DNA from 4 places in the Aeromonas simiae genome. Region 1 is predicted to be linked to each of the others. Evidence: predicted binding sites of a transcription regulator. Region 1 holds the regulator's gene; each other region holds the start of a gene.
The links. Region 1 encodes sigma-54, which starts transcription at its own class of promoters, with help from an activator protein. Its sites were predicted from a motif close to TGGCACNGTTTTNGCTT; they were not measured.
Positions count from the first base shown of each region.

Region 2: the regulator sigma-54 is predicted to act here: its motif matches at 1,478-1,494, upstream of FE240_RS04530 (CmpA/NrtA family ABC transporter substrate-binding protein).
Region 3: the regulator sigma-54 is predicted to act here: its motif matches at 2,108-2,124, upstream of flhA (flagellar biosynthesis protein FlhA).
Region 4: the regulator sigma-54 is predicted to act here: its motif matches at 3,910-3,926, upstream of flgB (flagellar basal body rod protein FlgB).

Region 1 is NZ_CP040449.1:3,025,084-3,029,985, reverse strand. It holds gene FE240_RS14395 (KpsF/GutQ family sugar-phosphate isomerase) at 1-721, shown strand, start outside; gene kdsC (3-deoxy-manno-octulosonate-8-phosphatase KdsC) at 721-1,275, shown strand; gene lptC (LPS export ABC transporter periplasmic protein LptC) at 1,272-1,832, shown strand; gene lptA (lipopolysaccharide transport periplasmic protein LptA) at 1,819-2,340, shown strand; gene lptB (LPS export ABC transporter ATP-binding protein) at 2,347-3,072, shown strand; gene FE240_RS14370 (RNA polymerase factor sigma-54) at 3,126-4,565, shown strand; gene hpf (ribosome hibernation promoting factor) at 4,587-4,874, shown strand; gene ptsN (PTS IIA-like nitrogen regulatory protein PtsN) at 4,876-4,902, shown strand, end outside.
Region 2 is NZ_CP040449.1:945,999-950,900, forward strand. It holds gene FE240_RS04520 (nitrate reductase) at 1-645, shown strand, start outside; gene FE240_RS04525 (ANTAR domain-containing response regulator) at 768-1,346, shown strand; gene FE240_RS04530 (CmpA/NrtA family ABC transporter substrate-binding protein) at 1,679-3,022, shown strand; gene FE240_RS04535 (ABC transporter permease) at 3,037-3,966, shown strand; gene FE240_RS04540 (ABC transporter ATP-binding protein) at 3,982-4,809, shown strand; gene nirB (nitrite reductase large subunit NirB) at 4,829-4,902, shown strand, end outside.
Region 3 is NZ_CP040449.1:1,262,441-1,267,342, forward strand. It holds gene fliQ (flagellar biosynthesis protein FliQ) at 1-137, shown strand, start outside; gene fliR (flagellar biosynthetic protein FliR) at 134-931, shown strand; gene flhB (flagellar biosynthesis protein FlhB) at 924-2,054, shown strand; gene flhA (flagellar biosynthesis protein FlhA) at 2,164-4,266, shown strand; gene flhF (flagellar biosynthesis protein FlhF) at 4,280-4,902, shown strand, end outside.
Region 4 is NZ_CP040449.1:3,148,325-3,153,226, forward strand. It holds gene lfgG (lateral flagellar basal-body rod protein LfgG) at 1-346, opposite strand, end outside; gene lfgF (lateral flagellar basal-body rod protein LfgF) at 374-1,108, opposite strand; gene flgE (flagellar hook protein FlgE) at 1,118-2,311, opposite strand; gene FE240_RS15020 (flagellar hook assembly protein FlgD) at 2,331-3,068, opposite strand; gene flgCL (lateral flagellar basal body rod protein FlgCL) at 3,074-3,496, opposite strand; gene flgB (flagellar basal body rod protein FlgB) at 3,499-3,876, opposite strand; gene flgA (flagellar basal body P-ring formation chaperone FlgA) at 4,039-4,734, shown strand; gene flgM (flagellar biosynthesis anti-sigma factor FlgM) at 4,806-4,902, shown strand, end outside.

The DNA of each region.
Region 1 (4,902 bases):
TCTTGGCATGATCTCCGAGGGGGATCTCATCATCGCCATCTCTAACTCGGGCGAGAGCGACGAGATCCTGGCGCTGTTGCCGGTGCTCAAGCGCCGTGGCATCCCGCTCATCAGCATGACCGGCAAGCCGGAGTCGACCATGGCGCGTGAGGCCAACGTGCACCTGTGCATCCGGGTCGAGCGCGAGGCCTGTCCGCTCGGACTGGCGCCGACCTCCAGCACCACCGCGACCCTGGTAATGGGGGATGCCCTGGCCGTTGCCCTGCTCGAAGCGCGCGGCTTTACTGCCGATGACTTCGCGCTCTCCCATCCCGGCGGTGCGCTGGGTAAGCGTCTGCTGCTGCGAGTGAGTGATATCATGCATGCTGGCGACGCGCTGCCTCTGGTCAGCAACGAAGCCAGCATCAGCGAGGCGCTGCTGGAAGTGAGTCGCAAGGGGCTCGGTATGACTGGGATCGTCGCGGCCGACGGGACTCTGGCCGGCATCTTCACCGACGGAGATTTGCGCCGCATTTTGGATCAGCAGGTGGATATCCATCACACCTCCATCAGCCAGGTCATGACGGCGAACGGCATTACCGTGGGGTCGGAGATGATGGCCGCTGAGGCGGTCAAACTGATGGAAACAAGAAAAATCAATGGTTTGCTGGTCGTTGATGCCCAGCGCCGCCCGCTGGGCGCCTTCAACATGCATGACCTGCTGCGGGCGAGGGTGATCTGATGGCCGAAATCATGACCCCTTATGGCAGTGTATCGGCCGAGCTGTTCGAACGGGCGGCTCGCATCCGGCTGCTGATCTGCGATGTGGATGGCGTGCTCTCCAACGGCTTCATCTACATGGGCAACAACGGGGAAGAGTTCAAGACCTTCTGTACCCGTGATGGCGCTGGCATGAAGGCACTGATGCGTGCCGGCATCGAAATTGGCATCATTACCGGGCGCTCGTCGCGTATTGTCAGCGATCGGATGAGCAGCCTGGGGGTTCGTCATCTGGTGCAGGGGGCGGATGAGAAGCTGCCTCACTTCGAGCGGTTGCTGGGCGAGTTGGGGCTCTCGGCTGACGAGGCGGCCTATATCGGGGACGACACCATCGATCTACCGGTCATGCAGGCCTGCGGGCTTGGCATTGCCGTCGCCGACGCCCACCCGCTGGTGCGCAGTCAGGCCACCATGGTGACCCGTATCCAAGGAGGCTTTGGCGCTGTGCGTGAAGTCTGTGATCTTATCCTGCAAGCCAAGGGGCTGCTGGATGCCGGCCAGGAGACATCGACATGAATCGCCAGACCTTGATGTTTGCCGTTCTGTTTATTGTAGCGTTAGCCTGTTGGCGGGTACTCGACCGTAAACCCGATGAGCTGGCTGGGCCCAAGAAGGAGCATTTCCAACCCGATTTTGTCGTGCACGATGTGGTGACGCGTCAATATGACAAGCAGGGGCGGCTGACCGAACGTTTGACCTCCCGTTACGCTGAGTATTTCCGGGCCATTGAGATGGCCAACTTGCAGCAACCCGAGCTGACCCTTTACAACGAAAGCGGCGTTCCCGAGTGGCGAGTGAAAGCCAAGGAAGGGGTATGGAATGCCAACGACAGCGCCGTGCTGCGTAATGAAGTGCATGCCGATGGTCTGCTGCCGGATAGTTTTGTCAAAACCTTGGATACCGAATACATGGAGTTGGATCTGACCAACCAGGACGTGCGCAGCAACAAGCAGGTTCTGGTGGTTGGCCCCTCCTTCCAGACTCAGGGGGTCGGCCTGCGCGGCAACCTGAATACCCGTTACTTTGAATTACTGGAACAGAGTCATGCGATCTATTTCAATGAAAAACGCTAACCTGGCCCTGGCGGCCCTGCTCTGCTGTGGCGCTTTGCAGGCCAAGCAGTCCGACTTCTCCGAGCCGGTCTATGTGGATGCGGTGACTCAGACAGCCGAGTTGCAGGATAACCGCCTCACCTTCAATCAGGATGTGACCATCAATCAGGGTACCATCAAGATCAAAGCCGATAAGGTGGTGGTGGTGCGCAGTGGTGAGAAAGGGTCCGAGGTGATGACCGCCTACGGCAAGCCCGCCACCTTCTTTCAGATCCTCGATAACGGTAAGCCGGTCAACGCCCATGGCGACACCATCCGCTACGAGCTTAAGAAGCGCTTGGTGACCATCACTGGAAAGGGCCAGCTCAAGCAGGAAGACAGCCAGATCAACGGTGATGTGATACGGTACGACATCGTCAAACAGAAGATGGTGGCGGAGAGCAATCAGCAGAACTCCAGGGTCAAGACGGTCTTCCTGCCGGATCAGATGGAAAGCTTCGACAAGCCAACCAATGGCAAGAAGGAGTAATCACAGATGGCGGTATTGAAAGCAGTTGGCCTGCAAAAGAGCTACAAGGGGCGTCAGGTTGTCAGCGAAGTGAGCCTCGAAGTGGGAACCGGCCAGATCGTGGGGTTGCTTGGTCCGAACGGCGCCGGTAAGACCACCTCTTTTTACATGATAGTGGGGCTGGTACAGCGGGATGAAGGCTGCATCACTATTGATGAGCGCGACATCAGTACCCAACCCATGCACGAACGAGCACGTAACGGTATCGGTTATCTGCCACAGGAAGCCTCCATCTTTCGCCGTCTGTCGGTGTTTGACAATCTGATGGGGGTAATGGAAACCCGTAAGGAGTTGACCCGTGCGCAGCGGGAGGAGAATGTTGAGCAACTGCTTGAGGAGTTCAACATCACCCATATCCGCGATAGCCTGGGTCAGAGCCTCTCTGGTGGTGAGCGTCGCCGGGTGGAGATCGCCCGTGCGCTGGCGGCCGATCCTCGTTTCATTTTGCTTGATGAGCCCTTTGCTGGCGTGGATCCGATTTCTGTGATTGATATCAAGAAGATCATCCAGCACCTCAAGGATCGCGGCTTGGGTGTCTTGATCACCGACCACAATGTCAGAGAGACTCTGGATGTGTGTGAGAAGGCCTATATCGTCAGTCACGGCAAGATGATAGCGGAGGGAACACCGAGCGAGATCCTGGCGGATGAGCAGGTCAAGCGGGTCTATCTGGGTGATCAATTCAGTCTATAGTAAGGGGGAAGCCCCGGGCCCGAGCGCTGAACAATAAGGATATTCCAACATAGATGAAGCCGACACTGCAGTTGCGTCTGGGTCAGCAGTTGACCATGACGCCACAACTACAACAAGCAATTCGTCTGCTCCAGCTCTCCACCCTGGAACTTCAGCAGGAAATCCAGCAAGCCCTCGAGAGTAACCCCTTGCTGGAGCAGGAAGAAGTCGAACCTGATGTCACCTCCCTCGACAGTGCCTCTGATAACAGCCAGATGGACTCTTCAGAGGCCATGTCACAGGAACAAATGCCCGATGAGTTGCCGGTCGATACGACGTGGGATGAGATCTACTCGGCCGGTACGGCGCAGCTCGCTGCCCCCAGTTTCGATGGTGAAGATTCTGTCTACCAAGGGGAAACGACCGAAAACTTGCAGGATTATCTGCTGTGGCAGATGCGATTAACCCCGTTTTCTGATGTGGATGCCGCCATTGCGCTGGCAATTATCGACGCAGTGGATGAGTCCGGCTACCTGACCGTCTCCCTTGAGGATATTCATACGGCAGTCAGCTCGGATGAGTACGATGTGGAGATGGACGAGGTGGAAGCTGTGCTCAAGCGAGTACAGCGTTTTGACCCGGTTGGGGTGGCCGCCCGTTCTGTGCAGGAGTGCCTGTTGATCCAACTGGGGCAGTTTGCACCAGACCTGCCCTGGCTCAAGGAGGCCATTGAGGTGGTCACCCATCATATGGATCTGCTAGGTGCCAGGGACTACCGGACGCTAGCCCGCAAGACTCGGCTTAAAGAAAGCGATCTCAAGGAGGTGCTGGATCTGATCCAGCAGCTGGAGCCTCGCCCTGGTAACAGCGTGGTGCAGGGGGATTCCCAGTACGTGATCCCAGATGTGTCCGTGGTGAAGAAGGGGAGCAAATGGGTGGTCGAGCTTAATCCGGATAGCGCCCCGCGCATCCGGGTCAACGAGACCTATGCGGCCATGGCACGAAGTGCCCGCAACAGCTCAGATACCCAATTCATCCGCTCTCACCTGCAAGAAGCTCGCTGGTTTATCAAGAGCCTGGAGAGCCGCAACGATACTCTGCTCAAAGTGGCGAGTTGTATCGTAGAACAGCAACAAGGTTTTTTTGAGTACGGTGAAGAGGCGATGAAGCCCATGGTACTCAACGATATTGCCGAGGCGGTCGAGATGCATGAGTCGACCATCTCACGGGTGACTACCCAAAAATATATGCATACCCCACGCGGTATTTTCGAGCTCAAATATTTCTTCTCGAGCCACGTCAACACCGAAGGGGGAGGAGAGTGTTCATCGACCGCCATCAGGGCTTTGATCAAGAAGCTGGTGACGGCCGAAAACCCTGCTAAGCCGCTCAGTGACAGCAAGATCACCGATCTGTTAGCGGAGCAGGGGATCATGGTGGCAAGACGGACCATCGCCAAATATCGCGAGTCCCTCATGATCCCACCATCTAATCAGCGCAAGCGCCTGGTGTAGGCACAACATAAGGAAGACGTTATGCAAATCAACCTGACTGGACACCATGTAGAGATCACTGAAGCATTGCGTGATTATGTCACCGGCAAGTTTGCCCGGCTGGAGCGCCATTTCGACCATATCAATAACGTCCATGTGGTTCTTAACGTTGAAAAACTCAAGCAGATTGCCGAAGCCAAGCTGCACGTCAACGGGGGCGAGGTTTTCGCTAATTCCGAACATGCCGATATGTATGCAGCCATCGATACCTTGATTGATAAGCTGGATCGGCAGATCATCAAACACAAAGACAAGCTACAGCAAAAATAACATGCAACTGGAACACATATTGAGCAGG
Region 2 (4,902 bases), 1.9 Mb from region 1:
CACTGGAGCGAGAGCTACGCCGCGGGCAGCGGGGTCAACCGCCTGCTGGCGCCTAGGGTCGATCCCCTCTCGGGCCAGCCCGCCTTCAAGCAAGAGGCGGTGCGGGTGAGCCTGCGCCCCCTGCGCTGGCAGGGGCTCTGGCTCGGGCCGCAGGCGTGGGGAGTGCCGGTCGACTGGTGGGCGCGGCGTCCCCTGGTGGGGGCCGTCGGCGGTGGGGTGTGCCAGTGGTTGGCGAGCTGGAGCGAAGGCGATGACGCCTGCTGGGCTCGGCTGAGCGCCGGGGGCAACTGGCTGCGGCTGCCCCAGGCCAAGGGATGGCTCGCCATCGAGCTGGCCCAGGGACGGATCGCCAGCCTGCTGCTGGTGACGCCCGATCCCATGAAGGTGCGTAGCGACAGCCTGGCCAGCCTGCTCGGCGCCCCGCTACAGGCCGATGCCCTTATCGCCACCTTGGATCAGGCGCTGGCCGGTGCCAGCCGGCTGGTTTGCTCCTGCCTGCGGGTGAGCGAGCGGCAGATCCTCGATGCCATCGCACAGCAGGGGATCGGCGAGGTGGCCGGCCTGCAAGCCCTGCTCGGCTGCGGCAGCAACTGCGGCACCTGCCTGCCCGAGGTGGCGCGCCTGCTGGCTTGCCAGCAGGGGTGAGTCAGGCGCTGCCATCCGGCTCTCCCCCTCTACCCCCTGATAGATAAAAAGGGGGTAGATTCAATAAGTTGGTCTCCATGTTGCGTGACGAGCCATCAGCAATGTCACTCACGGAAGAGACCATGACTCCTAGCACAATGCAGAGCGGCGCAAGCCGCTCCCTGCTGCTTGTCCACGCCGACGATCCGGTGCAGGCCAACCGCCTCGCCGCCCTCTGTAGCCACTACGGCCACCGCGCCCGCATCCTCGATCGCCATGCCCTGCTGCGCGAAGAGGCGGCCGACGGCCTGCTGGTGAGCTGCCGCCGCTACAGCGCCGACATCCGCCTTGCCCTGACCGGTCGCCCGGCGTTGGCGCGGGTGCTGTTTTGTAGCCGACTCGGGGCCGCCGAGCAGGAGGCGCTGCTAGCCAGCGGGGTCTGGCTGGTGCCGCACGGCTGTGGCGAGCAGGAGCGTATCGAATCCTGGCTGACCCTAGCGCGTCAGCTGCAACAGATGCTGGCCGAGGGGGCCCAGCGCGAGCAGGCGCTGGAACAAAAGCTCGAGGAGCGGCGGCTGGTGGAGCAGGCCAAGGGGCAGTTGATGCGCCAGCACGGGCTCGACGAGGAGGCGGCCTACCGCCTGCTGCGCCGAACCGCCATGGATCAGGGCAAGAGCCTGGCCACCCTAGCGCGCCAACTGTTGCTGGTGATGGGGCGCTGACCAAACTGGTGCAGGGGTGACCCGAATTGGCGCAGTTGGCCCCGCGCCTCAGCGGAAAATGGGCGAGGGGGCCCACAGTGGCGCGCCAGATAGCAGGGTGAGCCCACAAATCTGACGCCACAGGAACAAGCTGGCACGCAATGTGAATAAGCCATAGAGCAAGACAAGGCTGCCAGCCCTTCGGGGAGCACCTTCACACAACCGCCGCCTGAGCGCATCAGGCTCAGGGCAACGTCGCCCCACCGATCCCGCATCGGTGGGGCGTTTTTTTTGGCTCCATCGCCGGCAACGGCGTCAGCGGTGGCGCCGCCGTCACACAGGGAGGACGCGTGATGCGCATGAGAATATGGGGGGCACTGTGCTGTGCCCTGCTGCTGGGCACATCGGCTCACGCCGAGTTGGGGCCGCCGGAGAAAGAGGCGCTGCGCCTTGGCTTTATCAAGCTGGCCGACATGGCGCCGCTGGCGGTGGCCTACGAGAAGGGGTTCTTCGAGGATGAGGGGCTCTACGTCACTCTGGAGCCGCAGGCGAACTGGAAGGTGCTGCTCGATCGGGTGATCGGCGGCGAGCTGGATGGCGCCCAGATGCTGGCCGGCCAGCCGCTGGCGGCCCACGTGGGCATCGGCACTCAGGCCGAGCTGGTCACCGCGCTCTCTCTCGATCGCAACGGCAACGCCATCACGGTGGCAAACGCAGTCTGGCAGCAGATGCAGCCGGCGCTGGCCGGCCAGACAGGCGCGGTGAGCGCGGCGGCCCTCAAGCCGGTGGTGGCGCAGTACCGCAGCCAAGGCAAGCCGTTCAACATGGGCATGGTGTTTCCGGTCTCCCCCCACAACTACGAGCTGCGCTATTGGCTGGCGGCTGGCGGCCTGCATCCGGGCTTCTACGCCCCGGCGCGCGGCGACAACGCGGGCCAGATCCAGGCCGACGTGCTGCTCTCGGTCACGCCGCCGCCGCAGATGCCGGCCACCCTGGAGGCGGGCACCATCATGGGTTATAGCGTCGGCGAGCCGTGGAACCAGCAGGCGTTGGCCAAGGGGCTGGGGGTGCCGGTCATCACCGATGCCGAGATCTGGCACTCCAACCCGGAGAAGGTGCTGGGGGTGACCCGGACGTTCGCCGAGCGCTACCCCAACACCCATGTACGGCTGATCAAGGCGCTGCTGCGCGCCGCCCGCTGGCTCGACGAGGGGGAGAACCGCAACCGGGCCGAGGCGGCCAAGCTGCTGGCCCGCCCCGACTACGTGGGGGCCGACGAGCAGGTGCTGCGCGCCTCCATGACCGGCACCTTCCGCTACGGCAAGGGCGACGAGCGCCCGGCCCCCGACTTCACCCTCTTTTTCCGCCATCAGGCGAGCTACCCCTACTACTCGGACGCGGTCTGGCTGCTGACCCAGATGCGCCGCTGGGGCCAGATCCCGACTGGCCAGAGCGACGCCTGGTATGACGAGGTGGCCCGCGCCGTCTACCGCCCCGATGTCTACCGTCAGGCCGCCGAGGCGCTGGTGGCCGAGGGCAAGTTCAACGCCGACGAGTTTGTCGACTTTGCCAACGAGAGCGGCTATCGGGCGCCGGATGCGGGCTTCATCGACGGCCACCGCTTCGATGGCCGCCGCCCCAATGACTACCTCAGCCAGTTCCCCATCGGCCTCAAGGGCGATGAGCGGGTGCAATGAACAAGGAGCGCAACATGACCCTCAACTTCTGCAAAGGCCTGCTCTGGCCCCTATTGGGCGGCGCCCTGTTCCTGCTGCTGTGGCAGTGGGGGGCGGGCCAGGTCAGCACCTCGCTCGGCGCCCTGCCCGGCCCGCTCGCCACCCTGAGCCAGGCCGGCCAGCTTGGCGAGGAGTTTTTGGCCGAGCGCGAGCGCGAGCAGGCCTTCATGGCGCGCCAGGCCAAGCGCAACGCCGAGCGGCTGGCCGCCGATCCGGCTGCCACGGTGCGTCTGGTGCCCTACACAGGGCGCCCCACCTTCGTTAGCCAAGTGCTCACCAGCCTGCGTACCGTGCTGCTCGGCTTTGGTCTGGCGACCCTGATCGCGGTGCCGCTCGGCATCCTGCTGGGCATGAACCCGCGCCTCTATCAGGCGGTCAACCCGCTGGTACAGGTGCTCAAACCCATCTCGCCGCTCGCCTGGCTGCCGCTCATCACCTTGGTGGTGAGTGCCCTCTACGCCAGTGGCGATCCGGCCTTCTCCAAGTCGTTTCTCATCTCGGCGGCGACCGTGGCCCTGTGCTCGCTCTGGCCGACCTTGATCAACACGGCGGTGGGGGTGAGCGGGATCGATCCAGATCTGGGCAACGTCAGCCGGGTGCTGCGCCTCTCCTGGCCGACCCATGTGCGCCGCATCGTGCTGCCGGGGGCGTTGCCGATGATCTTCACCGGCCTGCGCCTCTCCCTAGGGGTGGCCTGGATGGTGCTGATCGCGGCCGAGATGCTGGCCCAGAACCCAGGGCTCGGCAAGTTCGTGTGGGACGAGTTTCAAAGCGGCGGCGCCAGCTCGTTGGCCCGCATCATGGTGGCGGTGCTGACCATCGGCCTCATCGGCTGTGGTCTTGACCGCCTGATGCTGGCGTTGCAGCAGCGCTGGTCGTGGGACAAGCGTGCGGCGCTGCGCTGAATCAGGAGGCGATGGATGAACACATTTTTGCAGATGAGCGATCTGGGGGTGGGCTTTGCCACTGAGCGCGGCTACTTCGAGGCGCTGACCCAGGTCAACCTGCGCATCGAGCGCGGCGAGTTTATCTCCCTCATCGGCCACTCCGGCTGTGGCAAGAGCACCTTGCTCAACCTGGTGGCGGGGCTGTGCGATCCGACCCGTGGCGGCGTCATTCTGGAGGGGCGCGAGGTGCGCGGCCCCGGCCCGGAGCGGGCCATGGTGTTCCAGCATCACGCCCTGCTGCCCTGGCTCTCGGTGTTCGAGAACGTGGCGCTGGCGGTGCGCCAGGTGGAGTCCGGCCGCGCCAGGGTCAGCGAGCGGGTGATGGAGTTTCTCACCCTAGTGCAGATGGATCACGCGGCCCACAAGATGCCCCACGAGATCTCAGGGGGGATGAAGCAACGGGTCGGCATAGCGCGGGCCCTCTCGCTCAGCCCCAAGGTGCTGCTGATGGATGAGCCGTTCGGGGCGCTCGACGCCCTGACCCGCGCCCACCTGCAAGACGCCCTGATGGCGATTCAGGCCCGCCTTGGCACCACCGTCATCATGGTGACCCACGACGTGGACGAGGCGGTGCTGCTGTCGGATCGCATCGTCATGCTCAGCAACGGCCCGAGCGCCACCATCGGCGAGGTGCTGGCGGTGCCGCTGGCGCGGCCACGGGATCGGGTGGCGCTGGCCGACGATCACCATTACCACAGGCTGCGCCAGCAGGTGCTGCGCTTTTTGTACGAGAAACAGCGCAAGGTGACCCCGCTCAAGGGGGAAGAGAACAAGACGCAGACCGGCAAGTTGCGGGCCTGAGCAAGCGAGGAGAACAGGGATGAACAAACAGCGACTGGTGGTGGTGGGCAACGGCATGGTCGGCCACCACTTCGTGGAGCAACTGGTGGCCGC
Region 3 (4,902 bases), 1.8 Mb from region 1:
ACGAACAGACTTTGAGCTTTCTGCCACGCCTCATCGTGACCCTGCTGGCACTGGGCGTCGGGGCACACTGGGGATTGCAGACCCTGATGGACTTCTTCGTCATGCTGGTCAACCAGATCCCCGAGGTCGTGGGATGACCTTCTCTGCCGGCCTCATCATGGAGTGGCTGGCCTCCATCGTCTGGCCACTGTGCCGTATCGGCGGCCTGCTGATGGTGATGGCGGTGTTCGGCAGCCGCTTGGTGCCGATGCAGGTGCGCATCCTGCTCACCCTGGCCATCACCTTGGTGGTGGCCCCCCTGCTGCCGGCCATGCCGGCCGTCGAGCTGTTCTCGCTGCGCGGCTTTCTGGTGACCGGCCAGCAGGTGCTGATCGGGATTGCCATGGGGCAGGTGACCCTGTTTCTCACCGAGACCTTCGTCATCGCAGGCCAGGTGATCGCCATGCAGACCAGCCTGGGATTTGCCTCGCTGGCCGACCCCATGAATGGCCAATCGACCCCCGTGGTCGGCCAGTTTTACCTGATGCTGGCCACCTTGGTGTTTCTCGCCGTGGACGGCCATCTGGTGCTGCTGCGGCTGGTGATCTTAAGTTTTCAGACCCTGCCGGTCTCCGAAAGCGGTCTTACCGGCTTGATGTACCGGGATCTGGCCTCGTTTCTTGGGATCATGTTCCAGGCGGCGCTGCTTATCTCGCTCTCGGCCATCATCGCCCTGCTGCTCATCAACTTCTCGTTCGGGGTGATGACCCGGGCAGCGCCGCAGCTCAACGTCTTCAGTATCGGTTTTGCGGTCAGCATGATCGCCGGCCTGTTCATCCTCTGGCTCACCCTCGGCAGCTTCACCGATCACTTCGGCCGCCTCTGGCAGCAGGTGCAGGAGGTGGAGTGCCAAATCATTGGCATCAGCTGCCCGGGAGGCATCAGTGGCTGAAACCGATCAGGAGCGCTCGGAGCTACCCACAGGTAAACGACTGCAACAGGCGCGCGAGAAGGGGCAGATCCCCCGCTCGCGAGAGCTGGGCACGGCGGCGGTGCTGCTTTCGGCCTGTTTTGCCCTGCTGATGTTGAAAGAGACGCTCGCCGGCGCCTTGATCAAGGTCTTCAAGACCGGTTTTAGCTTGCAGCGGGATCAGGTGTTTGACCCTTATGCCATGGGCGATCTGCTGGCCACCTTGCTGCGGCAGATGATGGCGCCGCTTGGCCTGCTCTTCTTGCTGGTAGCGCTGGCGGCCTTTGCCGGCAACATCCTGATGGGGGGCTTTAACTTCTCGAGTGAGGCGATGGCCCCCAAGTTCAGCAAGCTCAATCCCCTCAGCGGCCTCAAGCGGATGTTCGGGGTGCAGTCACTGGTGGAGCTGATCAAGTCCATTGCCAAGGTGCTCTTCATCGCCCTGTTTGCCTGGTGGTTGCTTTCGAGTCAATTCGAGCACCTGATGAACCTCTCTTTCGAGGGGTTTCCTGGCGGTGTCATCGATGCGCTGGAGTTGCTGCTGTGGATGGTGGTGGTACTGTGCTGCTCGCTGCTGCCGATTGTCGCCATCGACGTGCCGTTCCAGCAGTGGAACCACATGCGCCAGCTCAAGATGACCAAGCAGGAGGTCAAAGACGAGTTTCGTGACAGCGAGGGCAAGCCCGAGGTGAAGGGGCGGATCCGTCGTTTGCAGATGGAGATGGCCAACCGGCGCATGATGGTCGACGTGCCCAAGGCGGATGTGGTGATCACCAACCCGAGCCACTACTCGGTGGCGCTCAAGTACGATCCCAAACAGCCCAAGGCGGCCCCCAAGGTGGTGGCCAAGGGGGTCGACGAGGTGGCGATGAAGATCCGCGAGATTGCCCGCGAGTATCAGATCCCCGTGCTGCCGGCGCCGGCGTTGACCCGCGCCATCTATCACAGCACCGAGCTGGGCCGGGAGATCCCCGAGGGGTTGTTTGCCGCCGTGGCCCAGGTGCTGGCCTATGTTTACCAGCTCAGGGCGTTTCGCCGTGGCAAGGGGCAGCGACCGCGGCCGCTGGCGCCGGATCTGCCGATACCGGATGAGCTCAGGCGTTGACAAACTTCTGACGCTGCAAGAAAAAGCTGTTTGTATTCATCCTCTTATCTTAATGGAATGGTTCTTGCTTTGGATTGTCTATCGTATTGATGGCAAAGCGTGACCGCAGATGGAAATGACGCAGGTGCTGACCCGGCTTAAAGGGTATCGTGGCATGGTGAGCAAGGGGCTGGGGACGCCCCTGCTGGTGCTGGCCGCGCTGGGCATGGTGGTGCTGCCGATGCCGGCCATGCTGCTCGACATTCTCTTCTCGTTCAACATAGCGCTGGCCATGGTGGTGCTGCTGGTGGCGGTTTACACCCGGCGCCCCCTCGATTTTGCCGCCTTCCCCACCGTGCTGCTGATCGCGACCTTGCTGCGATTGGCGCTCAACGTCGCCTCGACCCGGGTGGTGCTGCTGGAGGGCCATAATGGCCCGGATGCGGCCGGCCACGTCATTGAGGCGTTCGGCTCTGTGGTCATCGGTGGCAACTACGCGGTCGGTCTCATCGTCTTCCTCATCCTGATGATCATTAACTTCGTGGTGGTCACCAAGGGGGCGGGGCGGATCTCGGAAGTGAGCGCCCGTTTCACCCTGGATGCCATGCCCGGCAAGCAGATGGCCATCGACGCGGATCTCAACGCCGGTCTCATCAATCAGGAGGAGGCCAAGAAGCGTCGCCATGAAGTGACTTCGGAGGCGGACTTCTACGGCTCGATGGACGGTGCCTCCAAGTTCGTCAAAGGGGATGCCATCGCCGGCATCATGATCCTGTTTATCAACATCATCGGTGGCTTCATCATCGGCATGGTGCAGCACGCCATGAGCTTCGGCGATGCCACCCGCATCTACACCCTGCTCACCATCGGCGACGGCCTGGTGGCCCAGATCCCTTCGCTGCTGCTCTCCATCGCGGCGGCGCTTATCGTCACCCGTCAGAACACCGATCAGGACATGGGTCAGGCCATGTTGGGCCAGCTGTTTAGCAATCCGAAGTCACTGATCATCACCTCCGCCATCTTGCTGGTGATGGGGGTGGTACCGGGTATGCCCCACTTTGCGTTTCTCTCTCTCGGGTTGTTGTGTGCCGGCATCTCGTGGTGGCTGCTCAAGCTGGAGCAGCGCCGCGCGGCGCAGCCCAAGCAGGAGAAGGGCAGCGGTGAGGCGCATCCATCCCATGAGCCACGCGAACTGAGCTGGGATGATGTGATGCCGGTCGACATCATCGGCCTTGAGGTGGGTTATCAGCTGATCCCGCTGGTCGATCGCGCCCAAGGAGGAGAGCTACTCAACCGCATCAAGGGGGTGCGCAAAAAGCTCTCTCAAGATCTCGGTTTTCTGGTGCCGCCGGTGCATATCCGCGACAATCTGGATCTGCCGCCGAATCAGTACCGTATCACCCTGATGGGGGTCACCACGGGAGAGGCCAGCATCTATCAGGACAAGGAGATGGCGATCAATCCGGGCCAGGTTTTTGGTACGCTCTCGGGCATTGAGGCGCGCGATCCTGCCTTCGGGCTAGAGGCTGTGTGGATCGGCCGGGATCAGGTCTCCCATGCTCAGACGCTGGGCTATACGGTGGTCGATGCGTCGACCGTGGTGGCCACCCATCTGAGCCAGATCCTCGCCAGCCATGCCTCCTTGCTGCTGGGTCATGACGAGGCGCAGCAACTGCTGGATCTGGTGGCCAAGCATCAGGCCAAGCTGGTCGATGGTCTGGTTCCGGAGGTGATCAGCATGGGCAACCTGGTCAAGGTGTTGCAGAACCTGCTGACCGAAGGGGTGCCGATCCGCGATATGCGCACCATATTGCAGACCCTGGTCGAATATGCCCCGCGCAGTCAGGATCCGGACGTGCTGACCGCCGCCTGCCGTATCGCCCTGCGCCGCTTGATTGTGCAAGAGATCACGGGCGGCGAGAGCGAGCTGGCTGTCATCACCTTGGCACCAGAATTGGAACGCATATTGCATCAATCTTTGCAGGCAGGTGGCAACGAAGGAGCCGGCATTGAGCCGGGGCTGGCAGAGCGGATGCAACGCTCGCTCGCCGATGCCTCCCAGCGTCTTGAGCTGGAAGGGCAATCCGCCGTGTTGCTGACCTCGGGTATCTTGCGCAATACCCTGGCGCGGTTCGTGAAAAATGCGATCCCGGGATTGCGTGTCCTGTCCTACCAGGAAGTCCCTGACGACAAGCAGATCCGTATCGTCAGTGCGGTCGGGCAGAACCAGTGAGCGGAGATGACAGGTGAAGATTAAGCGGTTTTTTGCCAAGGACATGAGAACGGCGCTGGCCGAGGTCAAAGAGACACTCGGGCCAGACGCGGTGATCATGTCCAACAAGAAGGTGACCGGAGGGGTGGAGATAGTCGCTGCGGTCGACTATCAAGCCCAACTGGTGCCATCGCGTGAGCCTGCCCCCGCTCGTGCTGCGCTCGGAGAGGAGCGCGTCAATATTTCGTCGACGGCCCGCCAGATGACGACCGCAAAACCGTCACCGTCAAAAGAGGAGCACTACGCCGACAGTTTGGCGGCCCTGCTGGCGCGTCAACAACAGATCAACGGCCAGGGCGCTCGCCCTGCGGCGGGCAACAACGGTGCCCCCAAAACGCTGGCCGAACAGGCGCAGTGGGAAGCACCCGCTGCGCCTAAGAGTGCGCCGAGTGCGGCGCCTCGATCACCCACCCGCCCGGCTCAGGCCACGCGTGAACAGAGTCGGGATCGCGAGCTGGAGGGGATGCGTAACGAGATGGCCAGCATCCGCAAGCTGCTTGAGCATCAGATTTCCGGTCTGATGTGGCAGGAGGTGGAGCGTCGTGAGCCAATGCGGGCCCTGCTCATCAAGGAGCTTAAAAAGATAGGGTTCGAGGA
Region 4 (4,902 bases), 120 kb from region 1:
GGGTATAGCCCGTCTCACCATCGGGCATTTCAACCCCAAAAAAGCCGGCACCGACGATGGCCATGTCCATCTCTTGCTCGGTGGTTTGGAAGTTACCCGTCGTGAAGACCTTCTGGGTACCCACCACCCGCACCCCATTACCGATCTGAATACCGGTCGGGGACTCGTTCTGCTGATCCTGCTGGGCGCCCGGCTGACGCTGCACCTGATAGAAGAGATCTTCAAAGGCGATCCGGTCACGTTTGAACGCCACCGTGTTAACGTTGGCCAGGTTGTTAGAGATGGTGGCCATCTTGGCATCTTGTGCCGCCAGCCCCGTCTTACTTACCCAAAGTGCTGCATGCATGATTCATTACTCCGCGTGGGCCAAGGCTTAGCCTTGGCCAGAAATCAATTTGGCCCCCTGTCGGGCCTGCTCATCGGCGGTCTTCATCAGACGCACCTGCAACTCGAAGTTGCGGCTCAACGCCATGGTGTTGATCAGCTCATCCACGGCGCTGACATTGGAGCCCTCGAGGAAACCGGACGCCACCACCACCTCTTCGCTGGCATCGGCCTCTTCCCCATCACGCATCCGAAACAGGCCATCCAACCCCTTGGTTAACTCACCCGCTTCAGGATTGATCAACTTAAGCCGCCCCACTTCCAAGACGGCCCCTCCTCCCTGAGGCGTCACACTGATGACGCCGTCGTTGCCGATGCTGAGGTTGCGATAAGGCGGGAGCACCAGCTCCCCCCCATCACCGAGGACAGGGAGGCCATTGAGGGTGAGCTGGCCTTCACTATCGACCTCAAAATTACCGGCACGGGTATAGGCTTCGTTACCATCGACAGTCTGCACCGTGAAGAAACCCTTACCCCGTACCGCCACATCCAGGGTCCGCCCGGTCTGCATCAGGGCGCCGGCCTGAAAATTGGAGCCGGCCTTCTGCTCGCTTGCCAACACCCGGGTCGGATGGCCATCGCCAGAAAGGGCGTAGGAGGTGACCCGTTCAAAGTCAGCCCGAAACCCCGCCGTGTTGACATTGGCCAGGTTGTTAGCGCGGATTTGTTGGGCCATCAGCGTGTGCTGGGCCCCCGACATGGCGGTATAGATTAATTTTTCCACGGTTCAGCCTTAGAGGGTGTTAAACAGCACCTGAGACATCTGGTTCGCCGCGCTGATGGTCTTGGCGTTGGCTTGATAGTTGCGCTGCGCTGTCATCAGGTTGACCAGTTCACCGGTGAGATCCACGTTGGAGCTTTCATAGGCACCGGCCGTCAGGCTCCCGAGGGCGCCGCTACCCGGCACGCCGATCACCGGCTGGCCGGAGCTGAAGCTCTGCTGCCAGGTGGTGCCATCCGTCTGGAGCAGACCGTTGGGGTTGGTAAAGCCCGCCATCACCACTTGCCCTTGCAGCAAGGTCTGACCGTTGGTGTATTGCGCATAGACACAACCATCCGTGTCCACACTCAGACCGGTCATTTCACCCGAGGTGTAGCCATCAGACTGGTTGCGGCTGACGTTAAAGTCAGAGGCGTACTGAGTAACCCGGGTGACGTTGACGGTCAGCTCGATGGGATCGGCACCGGAAGGACTCAAATTGAGCACCGGATTGCTGGTCGGAGTCGCCATGCTGCCATCGGTGTTAAAGGTCATCGCCATCACCGAGTCCATCTCCTCACCATCGAAGCTGGCATGCACTTCCCATTCGTTATCGCCCGTCTTGACGAAGTACTGAGTCAGGGTGTGCTCCACACCGAGCGAATCATAGACCTTGCTCGACTGGGAGAAGTTGAAGCTGGAGGCGTCGCTGGGGCTGAAGGGATTCTCAGCGGTATCGATGGCCGCCGCATCCGCCTTGAGGTTGGCATTGAAGTCCAGCTCAGTGGAGGCCTTGGCCGGCAAGTTGGCAGAGTTCACCTGCAAATCACCCACAACACCGGACTGCAAGGTGCCGTCGTCATTCACGTTGTAACCTTGCAGGCGATCGCCCGACGGGGTGACCAGGTAGTTATTCGCATCCCGCTGGAACATGCCGGCACGGGTATAGGACTCTTGACCGTCCGCGCCTTTGAGCACGAAGAAACCACTGCCAGAAATGGCCAGATCCAGGGCTCGCCCCGTGCTGGTCACGTCGCCATTGCGATCGAAGTTTTGCGAGGCATTGGTCATCTCAACACCGCCAGCCTGACCGCCGCTGTACAGGGCAGCAAACTCCGCACGGCTCGACTTGAAGCCGGCCGTGTTCACATTGGCAATATTGTTACTGATGACCCCAAGCTCCTGGTTTACAGAGCGCAGACCACTGAGTCCGATATTGAATGACATTCCGATTTCCTTGACTTAATTAATTCGCCTGTCCGAATTCGACAGCGCTATAAAGGGATACGTCCTCACTGAGGCCGGTGACATGGAGCATGATCGAGCCATCGCCAGGCAGGCTGACTCGCTCGACCGTGCTCGCCGTGTAGTTCTTGGGTTGTACCGCCAGGGAATCACTGCTGGCTTTAACCTCGAAGGTGTATTTACCGGGGGGCAGCTCATCCAGCTCGTAGTCGATGATGCCGGCCGCCGTTTCGCCCCACTCTTTGGTTTGTACGGCCTGACCAAACTCGTCATATACGGTGAGCGTGAGATCCGTCGCGTCGCCCGGCAGTTCAATCTGGCCACGCAGCGCCTTGTCTTCATCCAGCGTGATGGTCTCGACGGGAACCATGACCTCTTTGCCCACCAGGGTGGTGCTCTGCAACACCTGTTGGGTGTCCATCATGGCCAGCGAGCGCAGCTGCAATACCTTCAGGTTTTCCACCCCTTCCACCATGCTGAACTGGGCCAGCTGGGTGACATACTGGGTGGCGTCGAGAGGGTTGGTCGGATCCTGGTTCTGGATCTGGGCCACCATCATCTGTAAAAACTCATCGCGCAGCGCCACACCACCATTGTTGTTGGTGCTGCCGCTGGTCGCCGTGGCGGTGGCCGCCCGGTTGGTGCTGGCGTTGTCAGTGGCGTTGGCGGCAATCGCGCTATCGGTGCGCTGGCTGTTGCTACGGGCGGTATCCAGCGTACTCAGTGGAGCCAAACTCATGTTGTTTATCCTTGTCCAAGGCGCAACAGCCCCTGCTGCATGCTGCTAATTCGGTTCATGACTTCGACCGAGGTCTCGAAGTTGCGCGAGGCGCTCATCATGTCGGCCATCTCTTCCACCGTATTGACGTTGGAGAGGTAGACGAACCCTTGTTCGTCGGAGAGCGGGTTATCCGGCTCTAGGCGCTTCTCTACCGCACGGTCCGATTGGACGACACCGGAGATGGACACCTCGGCGGCGCCCAAGCCCCCTGCCTCCTGCACCCGCTTATAGACGGTGGTGAAGACGGGTTTGAGGGCACGGAAAGCCTCTTCCTCACTGCCCGCCATGCTGTCTACATTGGCCAGGTTAGAAGCCACGGTATCCAGCCGTACCGTCTGGGCTCGCATGGCGCTGCCTGCGATGTCATAAATACGATTAAATGACATGATTAACGGCCCTCGATCGCCTTGGCGATACCGGTGATTTTCATGTTGAGGAAGGCCAGCGTGGTTTGGTATTCCATCGCGTTATTGGCAAACTTCCCCTGCTCGACCCCCAGTTCTGCGGTGTTACCGTCCAGAGAGGGTTGCTCCGGCACACGGTACAGAGGGTGATCCAGCTCGCTCATCGAGACGCTGCCGGATTGGCGGCTCGTCTCGACCTGGCTGGCAACCCGGGACAGAATGCTCTTGTAGTCCACATCACGGGCCAGATAGCCGGGGGTATCTACGTTAGCCAAGTTACCTGCGAGGATGCGCGCCCGTTCGGTGCGCAGCTCAAGTGCATAGGGATGTATCCCCAGTGCGCGATCAAATGAGATACTCATCATTCGTCCTGTCATATGCTATGGACAGGCTTTAATCAAAAGTCATGCCAGTTAGTATTTATCCTTAATAATCAACAAAATAATAAGGATGGAGCTGATCGGGCTGCTGGAATTGATCGTTTAACCCCGAATAAACAAGCCAAAGAGGAAGTCATGTTTCCCATGAGGAAATCACTCCCGTGGTTGCTTGCCCAACTGCTGCTCTGCCCCCCAACACATGCCACGTTGCAGCAGCAACTCGAGGAGGATGCCCGCCAGACGCTGGAGCACTACGCGGCCAACCAAGGTTGGCAGGACGTTGAAGCCGAGTATCGCGTCTGGCTGGCCCCCGCCGGCACCGGACTTCCCCCCTGCCAGCAGCCACCGGAGCTGATCGCCGGCGGCCAACACCGGGAACCGTTCGGGCGCCGCCCCTACTTGATCCGCTGCCCACAGCCGGCGTGGGAGCTGCGGGGGCGCGTCGATGTCAGTGTGTGGCTCACCGTCTGGAGCGCCGCGCGCAACATTGAGCGCGGCCATCAGATTGGTGCGGCGGATGTGATGGGAAAACAGGTGGAAGTCAGCCGCATCCATCGCAGCATCATTCCCCATTCACGCGACTTATTGGGGGCCACCACGACGCGCCGGATGCGGGCGGGCCAGCTCATCGGCGAGCATGATCTGCAAGTGAAGCTGGTGGTGAACAAAGGCGACGAGGTGCTCATTCGCGCCGGGACTGGCGGCCTGAGCGCCTCCATGCGCGGCGAGGCGTTACAAGGGGGGCAACGCGGTGATGCGATTCGCGTCCGTAACCTCTCATCGGGCAAAGAGATCCAGGCCTGGATTAGCGGCCCAGGGGAGGTTGAGACCCGATTCTGACCCAATGTTAAAGTTATTGTTTTAACTGGTCGTTGATAGCTGATAGGCCCACAGGAATGACAGACATCATTATGAAAATTCAACGCACCGATGCCTCCCTGCTGCAATCGGCCCAATCGCGCCGTCAGGAAGCAGCCGCGATGACCGCATCGGCACAAACCCCCGCTC